DNA from 3 places in the Sphingobium sp. ZW T5_29 genome. Region 3 is predicted to be linked to each of the others. Evidence: predicted binding sites of a transcription regulator. Region 3 holds the regulator's gene; each other region holds the start of a gene.
The links. Region 3 encodes LexA, which represses DNA repair genes until DNA is damaged. Its sites were predicted from a motif close to GTTCCNCNCTTGTTCT; they were not measured.
Positions count from the first base shown of each region.

Region 1: a site for LexA is predicted at 4,715-4,730, ahead of ACI3KQ_RS04460 (ribonucleoside-diphosphate reductase subunit alpha). Genes of this name have one in related genera too.
Region 2: a site for LexA is predicted at 5,830-5,845, ahead of ACI3KQ_RS03615 (MmcB family DNA repair protein). Genes of this name have one in related genera too.

Region 1 is NZ_JBJDRM010000004.1:109,339-117,045, forward strand. It holds gene ACI3KQ_RS04440 (glycine zipper 2TM domain-containing protein) at 1-184, opposite strand, end outside; gene ACI3KQ_RS04445 (DUF3800 domain-containing protein) at 320-1,048, opposite strand; gene ACI3KQ_RS04450 (ribonucleotide-diphosphate reductase subunit beta) at 1,053-2,108, opposite strand; gene ACI3KQ_RS04455 (DUF2171 domain-containing protein) at 2,198-2,464, shown strand; gene ACI3KQ_RS04460 (ribonucleoside-diphosphate reductase subunit alpha) at 2,532-4,460, opposite strand; gene ACI3KQ_RS04465 (glutathione S-transferase family protein) at 5,007-5,651, shown strand; gene ACI3KQ_RS04470 (fumarate hydratase) at 5,748-7,268, shown strand; gene ACI3KQ_RS04475 (endonuclease domain-containing protein) at 7,403-7,707, shown strand, end outside.
Region 2 is NZ_JBJDRM010000003.1:214,622-222,328, reverse strand. It holds gene ACI3KQ_RS03655 (TonB-dependent receptor) at 1-675, opposite strand, end outside; gene pdeM (ligase-associated DNA damage response endonuclease PdeM) at 863-1,522, opposite strand; gene ACI3KQ_RS03645 (rhodanese-related sulfurtransferase) at 1,587-2,393, shown strand; gene ACI3KQ_RS03640 (M48 family metallopeptidase) at 2,402-3,136, opposite strand; gene ACI3KQ_RS03635 (YcgN family cysteine cluster protein) at 3,093-3,518, opposite strand; gene ACI3KQ_RS03630 (SCO family protein) at 3,522-4,175, opposite strand; gene ACI3KQ_RS03625 (ankyrin repeat domain-containing protein) at 4,246-4,845, shown strand; gene ACI3KQ_RS03620 (hypothetical protein) at 4,966-5,205, shown strand; gene ACI3KQ_RS03615 (MmcB family DNA repair protein) at 5,213-5,716, opposite strand; gene ACI3KQ_RS03610 (cell wall hydrolase) at 5,910-6,560, opposite strand; gene ACI3KQ_RS03605 (DUF1491 family protein) at 6,737-7,075, opposite strand; gene ACI3KQ_RS03600 (PaaI family thioesterase) at 7,065-7,562, opposite strand; gene ACI3KQ_RS03595 (PTS sugar transporter subunit IIA) at 7,522-7,707, opposite strand, start outside.
Region 3 is NZ_JBJDRM010000010.1:76,890-84,596, reverse strand. It holds gene ACI3KQ_RS10260 (ComEC/Rec2 family competence protein) at 1-1,882, shown strand, start outside; gene lexA (transcriptional repressor LexA) at 1,873-2,541, opposite strand; gene ACI3KQ_RS10250 (molybdopterin molybdotransferase MoeA) at 2,906-4,084, opposite strand; gene moaC (cyclic pyranopterin monophosphate synthase MoaC) at 4,081-4,551, opposite strand; gene trpC (indole-3-glycerol phosphate synthase TrpC) at 4,548-5,339, opposite strand; gene trpD (anthranilate phosphoribosyltransferase) at 5,336-6,328, opposite strand; gene ACI3KQ_RS10230 (anthranilate synthase component II) at 6,509-7,099, opposite strand; gene ACI3KQ_RS10225 (DUF6766 family protein) at 7,213-7,614, shown strand; gene ACI3KQ_RS10220 (hemerythrin domain-containing protein) at 7,705-7,707, shown strand, end outside.

The DNA of each region.
Region 1 (7,707 bases), on a different contig from region 3:
TGCGATAGTCGCGACGGGCTTCGCGATTGTCCTTGCGATAATCCCGGCGCGCTTCCCGCATATCCTTGCGATATTCGCGCGCATTTTCGCGATGTTCCCGCGGCTGGGCGAGCGCAGGCGCGCTGGTCAGCGTCATCACACCCAGCGAAAGCGCGGACAGCGCGCTTTTCAAACTGATCTTCATGGGTCTGCTCCTTGCCAAAATTTTCAGGCTGAAAGGTTAACACATGATTGGGGATGGACGTTGCATGAACGCAACAAAACTTAATGTTCAGTGGGCGGAAAGGGGAGCAGTCTCTGAACCACTTGAGTCACGCTCTTATGCCGCGCGGTACCAACTTTGATCTGTAGGCCATTCCTTGTATCTATGAGGCTGGAGAACGCTGGTCTGGTTTATAATATAATCCTTCATCTTCTTTCGAGGGTATTTCCCGTCGTCAGGACTTTCACAAAGTTGAAGGCAATATGTGTATGCATCTGCCAACTGGAGCAGGCGGCTGTGATGTGAGGGGATGAAATAAACGGAGTCGATGAGTCGGTCGATTTTATGGCCAAACACAAAATCTGTTCCTTCATCACGAAACCGAGAAAGATTGGCTACTGAACCCTCTGAAAAATTCCCATCTAAGTCGCCGATCAAAATACAATGAGCCGACTGGCTCATCGCATCTTGCTGAACCTTTTCGACAAGAAACATGAAAGCGTCGTCCGCCCACCCATGCGATCGAACCATTTTCTTGGGATCTATACGCACGTAGAGCCTGCGGACCAACTCATTATCGCCAGCTAAATCCGCAAGTCTCTGGAGGCAGGCTAGACGCTTTTCTATATCCCAATCAGAAAAATGCCTTTTGCGATGAAATATATCTTTCGCATGAAATTCAGTATCTCGGGCTAAACGCTGAGTTCCAAAAAAATCCTTAGCGATACCATTAGCCTTTTCCTCAACCTCCGAGATATTCTCTGCGGCGATGGAAAGAGCGCCTAACCAATAAAATGGCTGTTGAGGATCTTGATACTTGCATTCATCAAAGTAAACAAAGCGCACTATATTACTCCGCCGCGATGCCCGCAGCCTTGAACATGTCGGGATCGCTCGGTTCATCCACATTGGCGGCGTCGCCGGTCTTGAGCGTCTTTCTGCGGTCGAACGCATCCCAGACTTCGTTCCATTGGCCGCGGGTGGCACCCTTTGAATATTCGGTCGCGCGGGTTTCGAAGAAGTTGGCGTGCTCCACACCGTTCAGCAGCGGAGTCAGCCAGGGCAGCGGATGTTCGTCGATCATGTAGATGGGCTTGAGGCCCAGCTGGCCCAGGCGCCAGTCGGCGATGTAGCGGACATATTTCTTGATGTCCTTGGGCGTCATGCCGGGGACCGGACCCATTTCGAAGACGAGGTCGACGAAGGCATCCTCGATGCGCACCGTCTTCTGGCACATGTCCATGATGTCGTCCTTGACCGCCGGGGTCAGGCAACCGCGTTCGGCGCAGAAGGCGTGGAACAGCTTGATGATGCCTTCGCAGTGCAGCGTTTCGTCGCGCACCGACCAGGTGACGATCTGGCCCATGCCCTTCATCTTGTTGAAGCGCGGGAAGTTCATCAGCATGGCGAAGGAGGCGAAGAGCTGCAAACCTTCGGTAAAGCCGCCGAACATGGCGAGCGTGCGGGCGATATCTTCGTCCGTATCGACGCCGAACTGCTGCAGATAGTCGTGTTTGTCCTTCATCTCCTTATATTGCATGAAGGCGCTATATTCACTTTCGGGCATGCCGATCGTGTCGAGCAGGTGGCTGTAGGCAGCGATGTGGACCGTTTCCATGTTGCTGAACGCAGTCAGCATCATCTTCAGTTCGGTCGGCTTGAACACGCGGCCATATTTTTCGTGGTAGCAGTCCTGCACTTCCACGTCCGCCTGGGTGAAGAAGCGGAAAATCTGAGTCAGCAGGTTGCGTTCATGGTCGGACAGCTTCTGCGCCCAATCACGACAATCTTCGCCCAGCGGCACTTCTTCAGGCAGCCAGTGGAGCTGCTGCTGACGTTTCCAGAACTCATAGGCCCAGGGATATTCGAAAGGCTTGTAGACCTTGCTGGCTTGAAGAAGGGGCATTGGGTCGGCTCCGCGAATTAATGGAAAAGCGCAACCTGCGCGGGGGCGAGACGTTGAGGTCCCGTCATTCCCGGCACAGGAGATATATGATGGTTGATCTTGCCAGCATCAAGGAACATGCTGAGGTTATCGGCGCTGATGGCGTCCATGTGGGCACTGTCGATCATGTCGAGGGTGCCGAAGGACATCAGCGTATCAAGCTGATCAAGGCGGACAGTGGCGAAGGAAGTCACTCCGGGCATCATCATTATATCGGCCAGGGGTTGGTGGCCGGGATTGATGAGGACGGCACTGTGCGGTTGTCTGCGACCGGAGCCAACGCCGTCCTCTTTGAAGAGGAACAAGACGAGGGGTGATGCCTCCGGGGGTGATTGTGTGGGCGCGGTTAGTGTCGCCACCGCCGCGCCCATCCCCCCCATTAGCTCATTGGCAGGCAAGACATTCGTCATAGTCTGTGCTTTCCCCGCCCAATTCGAACTTCGGTGCGTCGATGGTGTTGTCCGCTTCCACCCCGCCCGCGAAACCAGCGCGCTGCACCGATTTTGAGCGCAGATAGTAAAGCGACTTGATGCCCAGTTCCCATGCGCGGAAGTGGAGCATCATCAGGTCCCACTTTTCCACGTCCGCCGGGATGAACAGGTTGAGCGATTGCGCCTGATCGATGAAGGGCGTGCGGTCGGCGGCGAGTTCGAGCAGCCAGCGCTGGTCGATTTCGAAGCTGGTCTTGAACGTGTCCTTTTCTTCCTGGCTCAGGAAATCGAGATGCTGGACCGAACCGCCGCGTTCGAGGATCGTGTTCCAGACATTGGTGCTGTCCTTCGACTTGTCGCGCAGGATCTTTTCCAGATAGGGATTCTTCACCACGAAGCTGCCCGACAGCGTCTTGTGCGTGTAGATGTTCGCCGGGATCGGTTCGATACAGGCGCTAGTGCCGCCGCAGATGATGCTGATCGACGCGGTGGGCGCGATCGCCATCTTGCAGCTGAACCGTTCCATCACGCCCATGTCGGCGGCGTCGGGGCACGGGCCACGTTCCACCGCGAGCTGCATCGAGGCTTCGTTCACCTTCACATTGATATGTTTGAAGATGCGCAGGTTCCAGCTCTTGGCCATCGCGCCTTCGAACGGAAGGCCACGGGCCTGGAGGAAGGAGTGGAACCCCATCACCCCCAGGCCCACTGACCGTTCGCGCTCCGCACTATATTTGGCCCGCGCCATTTCGTCCGGCGCTCGGTCGATATAGTCCTGCAGCACATTGTCGAGGAAGCGCATGACATCCTCAACAAAGACGGGGTCCTTGTTCCATTCGTCCCAGGTTTCCAGATTCAGGGACGAAAGGCAGCAGACCGCCGTCCGGTCATTGCCGAGATGGTCGCGACCCGTCGGCAAAGTGATTTCTGAACAAAGATTGGAAGTCGAAACTTTAAGGCCGAGATCGCGATGATGCTTGGGCATCATGCTGTTCACGGTGTCGGAGAAGACGATATAGGGTTCGCCGGTGGCAAGGCGGGTTTCCACCAGCTTCTGGAACAGGCTGCGCGCATCGACCGTGCCCCGGACGGAGCCGTCCTTGGGCGATTTGAGCGAGAACTCAGCGCCGGTGCGGACCGCTTCCATGAACTCGTCGGTCAAGAGGACGCCGTGGTGCAGGTTCAGCGCCTTGCGATTGAAGTCGCCGCTGGGCTTGCGGATTTCAAGGAACTCCTCGATCTCCGGGTGGGAAACGTCGAGATAGCAGGCGGCCGAGCCCCGGCGCAGGCTGCCCTGGCTGATGGCCAGCGTGAGGCTGTCCATGACACGGACGAAGGGGATGATGCCGCTCGTCTTGCCATTAAGGCCGACCGGCTCACCAATGCCGCGCACGCTGCCCCAATAGGTGCCGATGCCGCCACCGCGCGAGGCGAGCCACACATTTTCGTTCCAGGTGTTGACGATGCCTTCCAGGCTGTCATCGACGCTGTTCAGATAGCAGCTGATCGGCAGGCCGCGCCCGGTGCCGCCGTTCGACAGGACAGGCGTCGCGGGCATGAACCACAGGCGCGAGATATAGTCGTAGACGCGCTGGGCATGGCCCTGATCATCGGCATAGGCGGCGGCGACGCGGGCGAACAGGTCCTGGTAATTTTCGCCGGGCAGCAGATAGCGGTCCTTCAGCGTATCCTTGCCGAATTCGGTCAGCAGCGCATCGCGGCTCTCATCCGTCACGACATCGAAGCGCCGTTCCTGGATCGAAGAGGAGGACCGCACCGCCTTGGCGGGCGCAGCCTTCTTTTCCGTCACGGTTTCCACCACATCGTCAATAACCGTCGCCACGTCGCCTGCACCTGTCTGTTCGCTGTCTCGAAAATCCATGCGAGCCCCCGAATGTTCATGTTTCGTTCGATTCGGTCAAGCTTTTCCGGTCAGTTCCGACCAGATGGCCTGCAACCGAGCCGAGCGGGGCACCTTCAGTGGATCGTCATGGACAAAACGCCCCTCGCCCGGAAAATGGTCCGACCGTTACAATCACAATCTGTTGGGTAACCCCCGTTAACCCGATACAAGGGATAGTGCCACAGCCTTGAATGGTTGCAAGAGGGTAAATGACAGTTCGAGGACTCGTTACGGTTCCCAAGCTGTTCACCCGGCAACAATCCGTCACGCCGCATCGCAGCGACGCGCGGACTTCCCTCACTCTTGCAAAAGACAAGAGGGACAATGTGCGAACGAAAATAAATTTGGCTTGCCTCTGAAATTGCCCGGAACGGGTCAGGGGGCTTGTCCTTTTTACTAAGGATGGTGGTTCATCAAAGACTTATCCACAAGCTGATGTGGATTAACTGTGGATGAGAAAAAGCCCCACCAGCGTGCTAAAAGCCCCGGTGCGCCTGACATAAGGCCCATGAATGAGAGGCAGCCATGATTCTCTATTATCACCCCCTTTCCTCCTATTGCTGGAAGGTGCTGATCGCCCTTTATGAGAATGACACGCCGTTCGAACGGGCGATGATGGAGGAGCCCGGCGTGACGGAAGCGTGGCTCACCCTGTGGCCGCTGGGCAAGTTTCCGGTGCTGCGCGACGAGGCGCGGGACCGGACGGTCGCCGAGGCGAGCATCATCATCGAATATCTGGGGCAGCAGCGCGCTGGCCGCTTCCGCCCGATCCCTGCTGATCCCGGCGACGCGTTGGAAGTGCGGTTGATGGACCGGCTGTTCGACAATTATGTGATGACGCCGATGCAGAAGATCGTTGCCGACCGGCTGCGGCCCGAAGATGCGCGTGATGCTCATGGCATGGGCGAAGCGCGCATCCTGCTGGGCAAGGCCTATGCGATGCTGGAGGAGCGGATCGGGGCGCGGCAATGGGCGGCGGGGGACGACTTCACGCTGGCGGACTGCGCGGCTGCCCCCGCACTCTTCTATGCGGACAAGGTGGAGCCGATGCGCGGCGGCTTTCCTGCGCTGGCCGCCTATCTCGACCGGCTGGAGGCGCGGGCGAGCTTTGCACGGGTGCTGGAGGAGAAGCAGCCTTGGTGGCACATGTTCCCCTATGCCAACGGATAGCTCGGCATATCTGGACTCTCGACCCAATCCCTATTAGCCGCGCCTGCGAAGACCCGCCGTGCAGGGCCGGGCGCTAATTAGGGACATGCAGGCAAGATGACCGTCATCAAGACCGCCGATCTGATCGAGAGCGTCGCCGACGCGCTCCAGTTCATCAGCTATTATCACCCGATGGATTATATTCGCGCGCTGGGTAAAGCCTATGACGCCGAAGCCAATCCGGCGGCCAAGGACGCCATCGCCCAAATCCTGACCAACAGCCGCATGTGCGCCGAAGGGCACCGCCCGATTTGCCAGGATACCGGCATCGTCAACGTCTTCATTAAATGGGGCATGGATTGCCGGTTCGACGACAATAGCCGTTCGATGCAGGATGTCGTCGATGAGGGCGTGCGCAAGGCTTATCTGAACCCGGAAAACCGCCTGCGCGCTTCGATCCTGCGCGATCCGGCCTTCTCGCGCGTCAATACCAAGGACAACACGCCCTGCGTGCTGAATGTCGAAATGGTGCCGGGCAACAAGGTGACCGTGGACGTCGCGGCCAAGGGTGGCGGCTCGGAGAACAAGACCAAGTTCAAGATGATGAACCCCAGCGATTCGATCGTCGACTGGGTGCTGGAGATGATCCCGCAAATGGGCGCTGGCTGGTGCCCGCCCGGCATGCTGGGCATCGGCATCGGCGGCACGGCGGAAAAGGCCGTGGCGCTCGCTAAGGAATCGCTGATGGAGCCCATCGACATGGGCGAACTGAAAGCCCGTGGGCCGCAGAATGACATCGAAAAGCTGCGGATCGAGATTTTCGACAAGGTGAATGCGCTCGGCATCGGCGCGCAGGGGCTTGGCGGGCTTTCGACCATCCTCGACGTCAAGATCTACGACTACCCCTGCCACGCGGCGGGCAAGCCGGTCGCGATGATCCCCAACTGCGCCGCGACCCGCCACGCGCATTTCACGCTGGACGGCTCGGGTCCTGCCTATCTGGAAGCGCCCAAGCTGTCCGAATGGCCGCAGGTCGACTGGAAGCCGAGCAAGGAAGCGATCCGCGTCGATCTCGACAATCTGACGCCCGAAATCGTGCAGAGCTGGAAGCATGGCGACCGCCTGCTGCTGAACGGCAAGATGCTGACCGGCCGCGATGCCGCGCACAAGCGGATCGCCGACATGCTCGCGGCGGGCGAGCAGCTACCGGTCGATTTCAAGGGCCGCGTGATCTACTATGTGGGCCCGGTCGATCCGGTGCGCGACGAGGTGGTCGGCCCGGCCGGCCCGACGACCGCGACCCGCATGGACAAATTCATGGACATGATGCTGGAGCAGGGGCTGGCCGCTTGCGTCGGCAAGGCGGAGCGCGGCCCGGCGGCGACAGACAGCATCGCCAAGCATAAGAGCGCCTATCTGATGGCGGTCGGCGGCGCGGCTTACCTTGTCGCCCGCGCGATCAAGGGCGCGAAGGTAGTTGGCTTTGAAGACCTGGGCATGGAAGCCATCTATGAGTTCGACGTGCAGGACATGCCTGTGACCGTCGCCGTGGACAGCGAAGGCCAAAACGTCCACCGCCTCGCCCCGCTAGTGTGGCAGGAAAAGATCAAGAAGGAAGGCCTTCTCGAAGGCGCGTGAAGATATGGCGGCTCCAAATCCTCCCCATCGAGAGATGGGGAGGGGGACCGCTCGCATAGCGAGTGGTGGAGGGGAATAGCACGATGCCGCCGAGAAGAAAGACAGTCGATAATGCGCGCGACTTGCGGCGGATTATGTCGCCACCAGAAGTCGCTCTGTGGCAATGGCTCAGGCAGCGACCAGAGGGGCTGAAATTCCACCGCCAGCATCCGGTTGGGCCTTATGTGTTGGATTTTTACTGCGCTTCGGTGGCGCTGGCGGTTGAGGTGGATCGCAGCGGGCACGATCACATCGAACAGATCGCGCATGATCGGCGACGAGATGAGCGGTTGCGAGCACAGGGGATCAAGGTTTTGAGGATCAAAGCCACCGATGTTTTGCGCAACCTCGAAAATGTGACGTCGCATATCCTGAACAACTGCCGCGCCTTTCCCCTCCA
Region 2 (7,707 bases), on a different contig from region 3:
ACCGACCTTGTCTCCATTTGTGTCGACCAGGTCGAAAAAGCCGTCCCGCTTCGACCACACGCCGTCCAGGCTGAGCGCCAGGCTGTCGGTGACGGGACCGGTGATGCGCCCTGCGAGCCGCCAAAAGTCATAATTGCCGTAAGTGACCTCAGCCTTGCCTCCCAGCTTGAATTCCGGGGCCTTGCTGATGATGTTGATCAGGCCTGCCGACGCGTTGCGTCCGAACAATGTTCCCTGCGGCCCGCGCAGCACTTCGACCCGCTCAATCTCGCCCAGTTCATTAAGGCCTGCGCCAGTGCGGGAGCGATATACGCCGTCGATAAATACCGCGACGGAGCTTTCCAGCCCCGGATTGTCGCCGACCGTGCCGATGCCGCGCACGCGGGCCGAAGCATTGGCTTCCGATCCGGTAGATGACACCAGCAGCGAAGGGGCCAGCTGGTTCAGGCTGCGAATGTCGCTCGCCCCGCTATTCTGCATGGCCTGCCCGCTTACGGCGGACACAGCGATCGGCACGTCCGACAAGGGACTGGCCCGGCGGGTCGCGGTGACGATGATCACGGCGCCATTGTCTTCAACGGCAGCCTGTTCCGCTGCTTCCTGTGCGTGAACGATGGAAAATGGGGCGGTCAAGGCCGCCAGTCCGACCGATAGCAGCCAGAAATTCTTGTTCATGACAGACCCTTTCTCTCCTGGAACGCATGGTATTTCCACGTCGTCACCCATGTATGATTATGCAGCTACGAACGGTCTAAGACAAGCAAAGCAAACCATTCTTCCCTTAATTGCTCACCAGCAGTCGAGCGCTCCTCTACAATCGATACAGTCAACAAGTTTAAAACCAGGTTTCCGTAACGGTCCGCTATGCGAGCGGAAAGCGCAGCAATCGGTCGGCAAGCGGCACCAGCGCTGTCGCGCCCGGCCCCACGGCGCGGCGGATTTCTCCATGACCGGCATCCAGGCCCCCGGTCAACGTGCCCAAAGCGGGTAGAATCAGCTTGGACGACGATCCGACGAAGCAGCGCCGCGACACATGCCGACCGCGCAGCGACAGCCGCAGCTTTGGATGGAAATGGCCTGAAATTTCGGGACGCGTATCGGCGGGATCGGCTTCGTGCCGCAGCCAGATGCCATCCACCTCCGCTTCCGCCAGCCGCCGCCCGCCGGGGGTCGCCGTCATGCCGATATCATGATTGCCCGTGATCCAAACCCAGTCGACCTGTTCTGTCAGTGCCGCCAGCCGCGCCCGCGCTTTCGAAGGCAGCCGGGCCGGGCCATCCGCGTCGTGAAAGCTGTCGCCCAGCGACCAGACCGACTGCGCGCCGGTCCGCTCCACCAGCGCCGCGATCAGCTCTAGCGTGGCCTGGCTGTCGTGCGGCGGCAGGAACTGGCCGAACCGTCCGAACCAGCTGGCCTTTTCAAAATGGAGGTCGGCCACCAATAATGCGCGCTTTGCAGGCCAAAAGAGCGCCGCTTCGGGCAGCGCCAAAAAATCGTGACCTGCGAACGAAAGGGGAACCATCGCCCGCCTATGCGCGCTTGCGCCGCGTCTTTCAAGAGGGCGGCGGAGCGGCTATGGGGCCGACATGCCCGCTCCCTTCACCATCGCCGCGCTTTACCGTTTCGCCACCTTTCCCGATCCTGACCGACTGGCGCGGGAATTGCGCGCTGTCTGCGCCGAATTGCAGACCTGCGGCACGCTGATCATCGCGACCGAAGGGATTAACGGCACTGTCGCGGGCAGCGAAGACGCCATCGCCGCCCTGATCGCGCATATCCGCACATTTCCGGGCTGCGTCGATCTGGACGTCAAATATGCGACGGCGATCGAAGCGCCTTTCGCCCGCATGAAGGTAAAGGTGAAGCGTGAGATCGTGACGCTGGGCGCAGGGGAACTGGACCCCGCCCACCAGGCTGGCCACCATCTCGATCCCGATGCGTGGAATGCCTTGATCGCCGACCCCGACACCGTCGTCATCGACACCCGCAACGCTTATGAAGTGTCGGTAGGCAGCTTCGCAGGCGCGATCGATCCAGGCACCCGTTCCTTTGGAGACTTCCCCGCCTGGTTCGATGGTTTTGCGCAAAAACTGCGGGACGAAGGCCGGACGCCAAAGATCGCGATGTTCTGCACCGGCGGCATTCGCTGCGAAAAATCAACGGCACTGGTCCGCGCGCGCGGCTTTGACGATGTCTATCATCTACGCGGCGGCATTTTGCGTTATCTGGAGGAAATGCCGGAAAGCCAAAGCCGATGGCAGGGCGAATGCTATGTCTTCGATGAACGGGTGGCGGTGGGACACGGCCTGAAATCGGGTAGCCATGACCTCTGCCGCGCCTGCGGCCTTCCCCATCGCCGGGACGAAGATCATGCCTGCCCGGCACGCGACTGACTCTGCGATCAGTCCGTAAAACGATGCAACGCTGATCCATGCGCCCGCAGCCAGGCACGCGCTGGCCGGGGGTCCTCGCCCAATATACGCTGATGGGCCGCATGAAAGGCCGGGCTGTGGTCCATGTGCAGCAGATGCGCCAATTCATGGGCGACGGTGGCCCTGCGCACGTCCGGCGGGCACAGGATCAGCCGCCAGCTGTAACGGATGCCGCCGCTGGCAGAACAACTGGCCCAGCGGCTGCGCGGGTCGCCAATGCCCACCGACGCGACGATCAGCCCATGATCCTGCGCCATGGCCAGCGTGTCGGTCTCCAGCACCGCCCTGGCCCGCGCTTTGAGCCAACGAACCACCCGTTGCGGCACGGATTCAGCCGCGCCACCGAGCAGCAGCTGGTTGTCCTCAACCCGGATGCTGCGGGACGTTCCCGCCGTCCAGCATATCCGCAGGTCGCGCCCTTCGAACGGAAATGTCACGCCGTCGTCCAGCGTCACCAAGGCGGGTTGGGCAGCCAGTTGTGTCCGAACCCAGCCTTCATGCCCCTGCGCCCAGCCCAGCGCGCGCTTGACGTCGGCGCGAAGGGGCAGGGACAGCCGCAATTCACCCAGCGCCCGGTCGAGTGAGAGGCGGTAGGTTTTCGCCTTGGCCGACCGGCGGACCCGCACCGGCACCGTCACGCCATCGACCAGGATCGCGCCGTCAGATTTCGCGATCGACAAGATGGTTTTCCCAGTCGCCCGCATCCGCTTCGGCCACTGTCCAACCGCGCACCGACTGACGGGCGCGATGCACCGATTCCCTGTCGCCGCTGATCAGATAATGCCATTCCGGCAATGGCTGTCCCTCTTCCCGCAGCCGATAGGCGCAGGTGCGCGGCAGCCAGCTCAATGTCTTCACCTTCTGCGGCGTCAGGCGGACGCAGTCAGGCACGAAGCGGCGGCGAACCTTGTAGTTGGAACAAAGCCCGCTGTGGCGGTCCAGCAGCTTGCAGGCCACATTGGTGGGGTAGATGCGACCGCTGTCCTCATCCTCGGCCTTGTGCAGGCAACATTTGCCGCAGCCGTCGCACAAGGCTTCCCACTGTGCCCGGTCCAGCTGATCAAGAGGCTTTTCCCAAAAATCCAACTGTCACTTGACCCATTTTTCCAGGAAAGCGAGCACTGCGTCCGGCCCTCCTTCATCCTTGTCCGCCGTTCCGGGATCGTCCACCGGGACCAGCGCCACCGGTTCTCCGTCCGGGCCGAACAGATAGGGCGTGCGGCTGTGGCTGACCAGATAATCGCTCGTGCCCTTGGCCTCTTCCTTGCCATAGACGACGACGAAATCCTTCGCCACCTTGGCAATATCGTCCTTGCTGCCGGTCAGGCCCGTCAGGCGCGGATGAAAAGCGGCAACATAGGTTTTGATCACCCCTGGCGTGTCGCGTTCGGGATCCAGACTGATGAAGATCGGCTGGACCTTAGCAGCCCGCGCTGGGTCCGCTTTTTCAAATCGGGTGAAGGCCTGCATGATGCGCTGCAAGTCCACGGGGCAGACGTCAGGACAATAGGTGTAACCGAAATAGACCAGGCGATAGCTGCCCTTGAAATCGTCCCAGCGGACTTTCGCCCCGTCCTGGTTGGTCAAGGTAAAGGGCGCGCCGATCCGCGCCCCGGCCAGATCGCCGGGCGCGCTCTGGCTGCTGTTGGAGGCATCTCCGCCCCCCATATTGCAGGCGGTCACTAGGACGCCAAGGGACAGGGCGAGCGGTAAAAGCGCTTTGTTCATGGCGCCGCCAGCCATGCCCTGCTATCCCCCATTTTGCAAATCCCAACGGGGCTATAAGACGATGACAGGATGTTTTTCGCATTGGATGGGCGTGGGCCGCGCAGCCGCCCTGGCGCTGGCGCTGCTTTCTCCGGTCGCCGCGCATGCGCAATTTTCCGACAATTACAATTTCCTCAAGGCCGTGAAGGATGCCGACGGCCAAAAGGTGACGGATCTGATCCAGAAACCCGGCTCCACGGTCATCAACAGCCGCGATGTCACCAGCGGCGAAACCGCGCTCCACCTGGTGATCGCGCGGCGGGACGCCACCTGGCTCGCATTCCTGCTGGGCAAGGGCGCCAATCCCGACATTGCCGACAGGGACGGCAACACCCCGCTGATGGATGCGGTGCAGACCCGGTTTGAAGATGGCGTTCGCACGCTGCTGACCCATGGCGCTCAGATCGACAAGACCAACAATAGTGGTGAAACGCCCCTGATCCGGGCAGTTCAGTTGCGCGATATCGGGCTGACCCGGCTGTTGGTGGCCCAGGGCGCCAATCCCGACCGGCGCGACACTCTGGCAGGCATGTCAGCGCGCGATTATGCAAAGCGGGACGGCCGCACCGCCGGGCTTGAGGAAGCGTTGAGCGCCGCCACGAACAAGGCTGCGCCCAAGGGTCCCGTCCAAGGCCCGGTATTCTGACATTGGCTACAGCGACGGGCGCGACCGGCGGTCGCCCGTCGCCAATCGTTTCCGACCCCTTGTCCGCGCGCCCGCGTCTCACCATCTTATGCCTGTATCCGTTGCGCGACGAGGAAGGCGATGGACGGCAAACGCATCCAGATCGAAAAAGCCTGGGAACAGGCGCTCGGTAACATCTTCAAACCCTATACCGGTAGTGACCGCGACACTGTGGCTCAGGCGATCGACGCCTTTGGCTCATCGCTGGGATCAAGCAGCTACGAAATTCGCAAGCATATGGCCCGCACGGCCGCGCGGCAGGGGTCGTCGACCCTTGGGCGATGCCTGGCCGACGAATATTGGGGCAAGCGCCTCTACTGATCCACCTTCACCAGCGAAGTTCAGTAGCATGGTCCGGGTCGGCGATGGCGGTCAGCCTTCGCGCCGCACGGCGGGCAAAGCGTAACGTTTCCGCCTTGCGCCGCGCAGCCGCCAGCGGCTCGATCGGCGCCGGGCGGAGCAGTTCGGCATCATATTGATCGGCAACGATCAACCCGGTGCGATCCGGCCACAGCGCATCGCTGTCGAAGGGCGACAGATCGAAACCCGCTGGAACGGCCCAGAAGAACCGATCGCAAAAGTCGAAATATTCGGGCCACTTCATGTCAGCCAACAGGTCTGCGCGGCTGCATTTTATTTCGACGATGGTGATCCGCCCGGCACTGTCGAGCGCCATGATGTCCGCTCGCCTGCCGTTGGGAAGCGGCACTTCCAATATCCCGCTCATGTCATGCCGAACAAACAGGCGCAAAGTGCCACGCGCGACCGCAATCGCAGTGCCGTCGGTCAAGGGCGAGCAGCCATCGGGTGAGGTAGATGCCAGTGCGGTCATCGCGGTATATTAGGGCATCGCGCGGAAAAGTGGGAACCGGTTTTCCGCGAAAAGCGATGCGACAACAAAGATATGAGCAAGCTGCGCGATTCACATGTCGCGCGGCTTGCTCCAGAACAGGGAAGGAACAAAAGAAAAGGCCGATTCGGCATGTCCCGAACCGGCCTGCTTCATCTCTGCTGCCCCGGCTGGATCAGCGATAGAAAATATGATTGTCGATCGCAGCCAGCTTGGCCTTGCCCCAGCCGGGCGAAACACGGCGGGCGTGGAAAAAGAGAGCGCCTTCTGCCTGGCTGTCCCAGGCGTCTTCCATCGCGATCTGGGCGATGGCCACCGCCCGGCGCCAGCTCTGGCTTGCCGTCGGGATGGCCGGCATGCCGCGACCGCGCACAAAGCTGAACTGGCCGGGCTGATAAACGACGCCGCACAGGCTGCTGGCGAAACGACCCGACTTGGCGCGATTGATGATGACACGCGCCACGGCCAGCTGGCCTTCCAGGCTTTCGCCCTTCGATTCGAAATAAACCGCTCCGGCAAGGCACTTCATGTCGCCTTCCAGCGATTCTGCTTCACCCTGGGCGTTGACCATTGCGGCCAGATTATCCGCCTTGAAATCGGCGCTGTCGGAAAGGGGGGCCAGCGGCTGCGCGACTTCGCGCGGCGCGGCGAAAACGACGGCGGGCTTCGTGGCCACCGACGGAGCTGCATTCAGCTCTGAAATAGCTGGGATCATTTTGGCCGAAGGAGCTGCTTCACTGGCGCTCGACATATCGGCTGCGGTGACCGCCGCACTGGCGGACAAGGCAAATGCCGCGGCAATCGCGGCCTTCAAACGGTAACTCATTACTTCTCAAAAACGTGCGGTTCTTGGCCAGGGACGTCGCGTAAACCCCTACTCGCATCGACGTCAGGCCGCCCCCCGTCTGCGTGTTTACCGTGCCCGCCCCCCACGGGCGAAAACGGCAACCTGCGCGTTCAGCGTGCGGGGCCAGTGCCTTCCCGCGCGAAAAGAGTCAACGATCAGCAGATCGTTTCAGCGGCGAACCGTTCCGCTTCCGCGATATCGAGTTCAATGATCCACAGGTCGGGGTCTGATCGGCGGCGACGTGCAATATATTGCGACAGCGCTTCACCGCCCTCTGCCGGATCGGGTCCGCAGCGCGCCAGGCGGTAGCCCCCATCCAGGTTGGGAACACGCTCGAAAAGACCCGATTCCCGTCCCTTTTCAACAGCCTGGACCAGGATGACGCCGCTAATTTCGTCCCCCTTCACCAATATCGTGGCAAATCCTCCAGCGGCTGCGGCACGGCGAACCAGCACGCCGATCAGCATGGCGCTGGTCAGCCGGTCAGCCTGCATAGCCCGGCAATGATGACAGCGGGAATTGCGACCGCATGAATGTGCCGGTCCCGCGTCCCACTTCCTCCCCCTCCATGTCGATCAGGCTCGCTTCAGCGACAAAGACTCGGCGCTTGCCGCTGATCCATCGTCCTTCCGCGCGAATCCGGCCCGGCCCGATGGGGCGCGTAAACAGCAGATTGAACGCGGTGGTCAGCAGGAAACGATCACTGACCAGGCTGTTGGCGGCATAAAAGGCCGCATCGTCCAGCATCTTGAAATAGACCGTCCCATGGATTGCCCCGGCCGCATGGAACTGGCTTTCATCGACATCAAATTCGATCACCGAATGGCCCGCTTCGGTGATGACCAGCTCTGACCTGAACAATTTGTTGATCGGCGCCGACTGGTACAGATGTTCCAGAGCGCGGAAATGCGCCGCTTCGCCGCTGGGAATGGCCGCCCCGTCAGGCCGCGTCACGCGCTTCGCCCCCGGCCAGCAGCGCATGCAACGCTTCTGGTGAGTTGGCCCCGCGTAACCGGGCGACATGTCCTTCTTCCCTCAAATAACGCGACACGCGGGCCAGCGTCTTGAGATGCTCGGCACCGCTGTCGACCGGGGACAGAAGGGCAAAGACGATATCGACCGGCGC
Region 3 (7,707 bases):
CATGGGTGGCGTCCTGGCATGTGCGGGATGCGTACTAATCTGGGGCAAAGCGGTGACTGTGGGAACGCCGCCGCTGGCGCGACCTGTCTTCATGGAAGTGACGGGCGAAGTGAAGGCAGTGAACGCGATTCCCGCGCAGCAGATGAGTCGGATATTGCTGCAGCCCCTCGCGGCGCCTTCATTGCCACGGCTTATTCGGGTGAACATCGACGAAGGCGATATGCCCCAAGATGTGGGGGAAGGAGCGATTATCCGCTTTCGTGTGCGATTGATGCCCCCAGCCGCGGCCAGCCTGCCGGGAGGATATGATTTCGCACGCCGTGCCTATTTTCAAGGCATTGGTGCAACGGGGAGAGCGCTAAAGCCGCTGACGGTGCTTCGGCCGTCGGTCAGCGAACGTCCTCTGCGGGCGCGTCTGTTCGCACATATTAATGGGCGCGTCAGCGGACCGGGGGCGGGTATCGCCGCAGCTCTCGCCACCGGCGATCAAGGTGCGATCCCGGAAGACGATGCGGAAGCGATGCGGAACAGTGGACTTGCTCACCTGCTGTCTATCAGCGGCCTGCACGTCACGGCGCTGGTCGGGGCAGTAATTTTTCTGCTGATGCGGTTGATGGCGCTCAGCCGACGTGCAGCGCTAGATTGGCCGCTGATGTTGATCGCTGCGGCCGGTGGAGCGTTGGCGGGGATTAGCTATACATTGCTGACCGGGGCGGAAGTGCCCACCGTGCGGTCATGCGTTGCGGCGTTGCTGGTGTTGGGCGGGCTGGCGCTCGGGCGGGATGCTATTACCCTGCGCCTGGTGGCAACTGGAGCCCTACTGGTGCTGATGCTCTGGCCCGAAGCGCTGATGGGGCCGAGCTTCCAGATGAGCTTTGCTGCTGTGGTGGCGCTCGTGGCCTTAGGTGAGCATCCCGGATTTCGAAATTTCGTCGCAGCTCGTGACGAAGGTATGTCGCGGCGGTTGGTTCGAAGCCTCGGCGCGATGCTGCTCACAGGTTTTGCCATTGAGTTGGTGCTGGCGCCGATTGCGTTGTTGCATTTTCATAAGGCGGGGATGCTTGGTGCCTTTGCCAATTTGCTGGCCATTCCGTTAACCACTTTCGTGGTGATGCCTTTGGAGGCATTGGCTTTGTTGTTCGACGTGGCGGGCGCGGGCGGGCCTTTCTGGTGGCTCACGGGACATGCGCTCGAACTGCTGCTGGCCATTGCCCATGGGGTTGCGGCGAGCCCTTGGGCCGTCGTGATGACCCCCACGATGCCGGTCGGCATATTCGGCGCTATCATCCTGGGCGGGCTGTGGTGCCTGTTGTGGCGGGGTCGGTGGCGTTGGGCGGGGCTGGTTCCAGTCACCCTCGGCGCCGCCGCGATGCTCATGGTTTCACCGCCTGAAATATTGATCACCAGCGATGGCCGCCATGTTGCCCTGCGTTCATCCGGTGGAGAGATGACCCTGCTTCGCGAGCGGGCGGGAAATTATGTGCGTGACATGATGGCGGAAAGTGCTGGCTCCAGCGGTGTCATGGGAGCCTTGGCCGATTTGCCGGAAGCGCGTTGCTCAACGGACCTGTGTGCGGTTCAGGTGGAAGGAGGCGGGCGGTCATGGCGATTACTACTGACGCGAAGCAACGTGCTAGTCGATAAAGCCGTATTCGAACGCGATTGCGCCGGTGCCGACATTGTCGTCGCCGATCGCCGCCTTCCGACATGGTGCCGACCGCGCTGGCTGAAAGCAGACCGGCAACTGCTGACACGGACAGGAGGGTTAGCCATAGACCTGGACCAGCGCCTGGTGCACAGCACGAAAATAGCGGGCGATGCGCACCCCTGGATCGTCCAGCCCGTCAGAAATCGTCGACCAAGGGCGGACGGTCAGTTATAGCGCCGCAGAAGTCCGGCCAGCTTGCCCTGAATTCGTACCTGACGTGGATCATAGACTTGTGGAGCATAAGCTGCGTTAGCCGGATCAAGCCGCACGTTGAGACCTTCGCGATGAAAATATTTGAGCGTCGCTTCGATCTCGTCGATCAGCGCAACGACGATCTGCCCTTCACGCGCCACTTCGGTACGCTGGATCAATGCGAAATCGCCATCCAATATGCCTGCCTCGGCCATTGAGTCACCTGAAACCTCCAGCGCATAATGATCACCTGATCCCAGCAGCGCCGCAGGCACGGACAGCATGTTCTGCCCTTCCAGCGCCTCGATCGGTACGCCTGCGGCGATACGACCATGTAGTGGAATGTCGATCACATCGTTGGCTGCAATCGGCGCTTTGGCAACGAGTTGCGGCTTGGGAGGGGCCGCCTTTGGCGCACGATGCATCGCTTCGGGCAGTTTTAAAACTTCCAGCGCCCGCGCCCGGTTGGGCAATCGGCGAATGAAGCCCCGCTCTTCAAGCGCATTGATGAGCCTGTGAATGCCAGATTTGGATCGCAGATCGAGCGCTTCCTTCATTTCCTCAAACGAAGGCGAAACTCCGCCTTCGTCCAGCCGATTTTGAATGAAGCTGAGCAATTCCTGTTGTTTTGGCGTCAGCATGCCTGCTTACCCTCTATGGAACGGATGGGGAACGCATAGGAAACGTAAGGAGCCAAGTCAAGCGGGCCGAGCGTTAAGCGTAACGATGGGAACGTAGCGATGTTGTAGCCGTTTCATGACTGCCTTTCCCAAGGCGTGAAATAGGAGAGAGAGAATGGCGAACCAAGATAAACAGGGTAGCGACCAGCGCCGCCAGCAGGGTGGGGACCGCTCCAGCGAGGGCGGGCGTCAACACCAGCAGGAAAACCGGCAAGGCCAGATGGGCCAAGACCGCGGAAAGAATAAGAGCGGCCAAGACAAGCAACAGCGCTAGGTCGTCTGATGATCGTCTAATGGAGGGGCCGCGCTGCGGCCCCTTCTTCCATCATAATGGAAGGATTACTACCTGTTCACCTGCTGTCGCAGGCGCCGATGCAGCAGCGCGCAGAATCAGGCAATCGGCTTGGGCAAGCGAAGAGGCCGCCGCGCTGTCTTGTGAAGAAAGGCACGTCACCCCTGCAGCATCGCGATAGGCGCGCAAATACTCATCGCGTTGTCCCGTTGCAGGAAGCGGCTTGGCGAGTAGCGCCGTAGATGTCCGAGGAAATGGATCAGACGCTCCTGCCATATGTCGGACCAGCGGGGACAGGAACAAGAGCGCCGTGACAAACGCCGAACCCGGATTTCCTGGTAACCCAAGAAATACTGCGCTCCCCAATGTGCCTGCCATCATCGGCTTACCAGGACGCATGCGGATTTTCCAAAACTCCAAGTTGCCGCCAGCACGGGTGAATGCCGGTCGCACAAAGTCGTGATCGCCCACGGACGCGCCGCCGGTCGAAACGATAATGTCGGCCCCGGCGCAGCGTTCCAGGGCTTTGGTCATCGCGCGGAGAGTATCGGGCACGATTCCCATGTCCATCACGTCGCATGGCAAGCTGTTGAGCAGCGCAGCGATCATCGGGGCGTTTGACGAAGGCAAGGCACCGGGCGGCGCTGGCTCACCGGGGGCAACCAACTCATTTCCCGTGGAGATCAATGCTATCCGCAGGCGGCCGCCGACCGGAAGCGCGCCATGGCCCCCGAGCACGGCGAGCGCAATCTGTGCGGGACCCAAAGCCGTTCCCGCGACCAGTAGGCGCTGCCCCACGTGAAAGTCCGACCCCGCCATTCGCACGTTGCGACCCATGATGGGTTTTGGCCCTCTGGGACGCAGCACATCATTGAGGACGGCTGCATCCTCTTGAATAAGTACCGTGTCCGCGCCGAGTGGCAGCGGGGCGCCGGTAAAAATGCGGCAACTTTCGCCGGGCATAAGGGGAGGGGGGACAACACCGCCAGCCATGCTTTCCGCCGTTATGGACCAAGGTCCGGGCCATTCCCCTCCGCGGATGGCGTAGCCGTCCATTGCCGAAAGATCTGCCCAAGGCTGGCTGCGCAGCGCCATGATATCGTCTGCAAGCCAGCGACCCGCACAATGGGATATGGGCAATTGTTCGGCGGGACGCCGAGTGGCCAGAGCCAGTAGCCGGGCCTGTGCATCCGCGACTGGTAGCAGGCTCAAAGGGCGTGCCAGTCGCCGGACTTGCCGCCAGTCTTGGTCAGAAGGCGAACCCCGTTTATGACCATCGCCCTGTCGATCGCCTTGGCCATGTCGTAAATCGTCAATAGCGCAGTAGATGCGGCGGTCAGCGCCTCCATCTCAACACCTGTTTGACCGGCGGTCTTCGCTGTCGCCTTTACGGTGACACCTAATGCCTCAAGGCCAAAATCGACGGTCACCGATGTTAGCGCGATTGGATGGCAGAGCGGAATGAGTTCAGCCGTGCGCTTTGCCGCCATGATGCCCGCCACCCGCGCCACGGCGAGTACGTCTCCCTTTTTGACCAGGCCTTGAGCGATCGCACTCGCTGCTTCTTCGCTCATCGCGATGTGGCCCGTAGCCACTGCCTCACGAGACGTCACCGCCTTGCCCGAGACGTCGACCATCCGCGCTGATCCGTCATCTCCCAAATGGGTGAGACCATTCATGCGCCGGTGAGCAGCGCGCGCGTTGCTCCCTCGACATCCGCCTGGCGCATCAACGATTCGCCAACGAGGAAGCACCTCACGCCATGGTGTGACATGGCGATCAGGTCCGCGTGACTGCCAAGGCCGCTTTCCGCGACGAATGTGCAGCCTTGTGGGGCTTGGCCGACCAATTCGTAAGTTCGGGCGAAATCAACGCTGAAGTCACGCAGATCACGGTTATTAACACCGATGAGGCGAGACCGCAGCTTCATCGCGCGTTCGAGTTCATGGATGTCGTGAACTTCGATCAGGGCGTCCATACCCAGGCCTAGCGCAGCGTCCTCAATTTCCGCCATCTGCACATCGTCGAGCGCCGCCACGATGACGAGGATGGCATCCGCACCCAGCGAACGGCTTTCAAGTACCTGCCAAGGATCGACCAGGAAATCCTTGCGCAAAACGGGCAAGGTGCAGGCTGAACGGGCCGCGATCAAATAGTCGTCATGCCCTTGAAAATAGAGCTCGTCCGTAAGGACTGAGAGACAAGCAGCGCCAGCTGCGGCATAGGACCGGGCGTGGGCTGGTGGATCGAAATCGGGACGGATGAGACCCTTGGAAGGACTTGCTTTCTTGACCTCAGCGATGAGACCAAAACCGGTGCGTGCAGCCGTGTCCAACGCTATCCTGAAGCCGCGTGGCGGGGTTTGTTCAGTGGCGCGGGATTGCAGGTCCGCGACGGTCGTCACGGCTTTCCGGCGAGCGACTTCTTCCCGTTTTGTGTCACAGATTTCGATCAGCTTGTTCGTCATTTATAGGCAATCCAGCATTGGAGCAGGGCGTTCGCAAGCCCTCGATCGATTGTTTCAGCTGCTTCTTCCACGCCTTCGCGAAGGTTCGTCACTGCGTCGGCGACCATCAGGGCGGCGGCGGCGTTCAACAGCACGGCATCGCGGTAGGGACCGGGCTCGCCCTGTAGCAGAGCGCGGAGCGCCGAAGCGTTATGGGCCGGGCCACCACCCCTGATTGCATCGACCGGATGGGTCGAAAGGCCAAGTTCGGCAGCGGTAATGCGGTGCATCGCGGCAAGGCTATGGCCCTTCACTTCCGCCATGTCGTTGCCGCCTGCCAATGACAGTTCATCAAGGCCTTCGTCGCCGGAAATGACCAACGCGCGATCAACGCCCAGTTCCGCCAGTGCTGCGGCATAGATCGGGACATAGGCTGGCCGAGCGATGCCCACCAATTGGCGGCGCACGCGGGCGGGATTGGCGAGTGGCCCCATCAAATTGAAGATGGTGCGTTCGCCTATCGCCCTGCGGATGGGGGCAAGGCGTTTGAGTGCGGGGTGATAATTTTGCGCGAAGAGGAAGCAGATGCCAAGGTCAGCCAAGGTCGCTTCGGCAGTTTGTGCCGCTCGGTCGAGGTCAAGGCCAAGCGCCTCCAGCGTATCGGCTGCGCCTGCTTTGGACGAAGCGGCCCGGTTGCCATGCTTGGCGACCGGGACGCCAGCGGCCGCCACCACTAGGCTGACCGCTGTAGATACGTTCAGCGTATGATGACCATCGCCCCCAGTGCCGCACACGTCGATTGCGCCGTGCGGAGCGTTGACGGAAATCATGCGTGTCCGCATCGCTCGCGCGGCTGCGGCGATTTCCACAGCGGTTTCGCCGCGCCTTGCCATGGTGATGAGGAAGTCCGCGATCTTCGTTTCGGGAAGGTCGCCGTCGAACAGCAGGTCGAAGGCTAGGGCAGCATCATCGGCGCTTAGCGGCGCTGCGGGATCGGGCAGGCTGATCATCGCCTTTGCCTTAATCATGCTGCTGCGCTGGAGTCGAGAGTGGGACAGGGAAACTATTGTCGGGCGAGATCGGATTTTTAGGGAAAATGGGGATTTTTTTGGACGGATTTTGGCGTCATTAGAAAGAATCCCGCGAAGGAGTCATAATATTGTGGGAATGTTTGGGTGAGGGAGGTCAGGTCAGGCCGGGACGGGTCCCCGGACCGGGAGGCCCGCTATGCGCAGGAAGTTTGCCAGCATTTCGTGCCCATATTCCGTCGCGATGCTTTCGGGGTGGAACTGGACCGAGTGGATCGGCAGGCTTTCGTGACGGAAGCCCATGACCGACCCGTCGTCGCTGGTCGCATTGACGACAAGGCATTCCGGGATGTCCTCCACGATCAGCGAGTGATAGCGGGTCGCGGTGAAAGGGGACGGCAGTCCTTCGAACAGGCCGGTCCCGTCATGGGTCACCGGCGATGTCTTTCCATGCATCAGCCCGCCGCGCACGACATGGCCGCCGAAATGCTGGCCGATAGCCTGATGGCCCAGGCACACGCCCAGCAACGGCGCGCCAGCGTCGGCGCAGGCAGCGACCAGGTCCAGGCTGACCCCGGCCTCATTGGGCGTGCAGGGACCGGGTGACAGGAGGAAGGCGCTGGCGCCGCTGGACAGCGCCTGGCCCGTGGAGATGGCGTCGTTGCGCACGACTTCGACCTCTGCCCCCAGCTCCATCAGATAATGGACCAGGTTCCAGGTGAAGCTGTCATAATTGTCGATGACGAGGATCATGGGACCAAGGCTATAATGCGCCAGGCGCGCCGGGCCAATCGGAATCGGCGGCCCCGTGAACCTGCCAGCCCGCGATGCGTTCGCCATCCGAAATAACCGAGAGGAAGGATGGCATGAAACGCTATGCATATGGCTGGATAACGGCCCTGTTCTTTCTTGTGTCGATCGCGCTGCACTGGTTGTTCGGCTGGTGGGCCTATGTGGATGAGGCTCAATCCCACCATCAGGCGCCGGAACTGGCCGCCTATGCCATAGAGATGGGGCGCGATACTTTTGAAAACTGGCAGTCGGAATTCCTGCAGCTGATCTGGCAGGTCGTTGGGCTGGCCTATTTTCTGTACGTAGGGTCCCCCGCATCGAAGGAGAATGACGACAGGCTGGAGGCCAAGGTCGATGAACTGTTGAAGATCACCGGAGGCAGGGATGCCGAAGGCCTGATCGAGGAAATCGACCGGCGTTATCTGCGCACCGGGGGACATGCCAAGCCGCATGGTCATGACCTGGGACATGAATGAGAGCGAAAGTGAAATGGCGGTTGCGGGCGAATGGAACCCAGCCCCGTTTCAGCCGCTTCATGCCCAGATTGTTCACGAGGAGGACATGACATG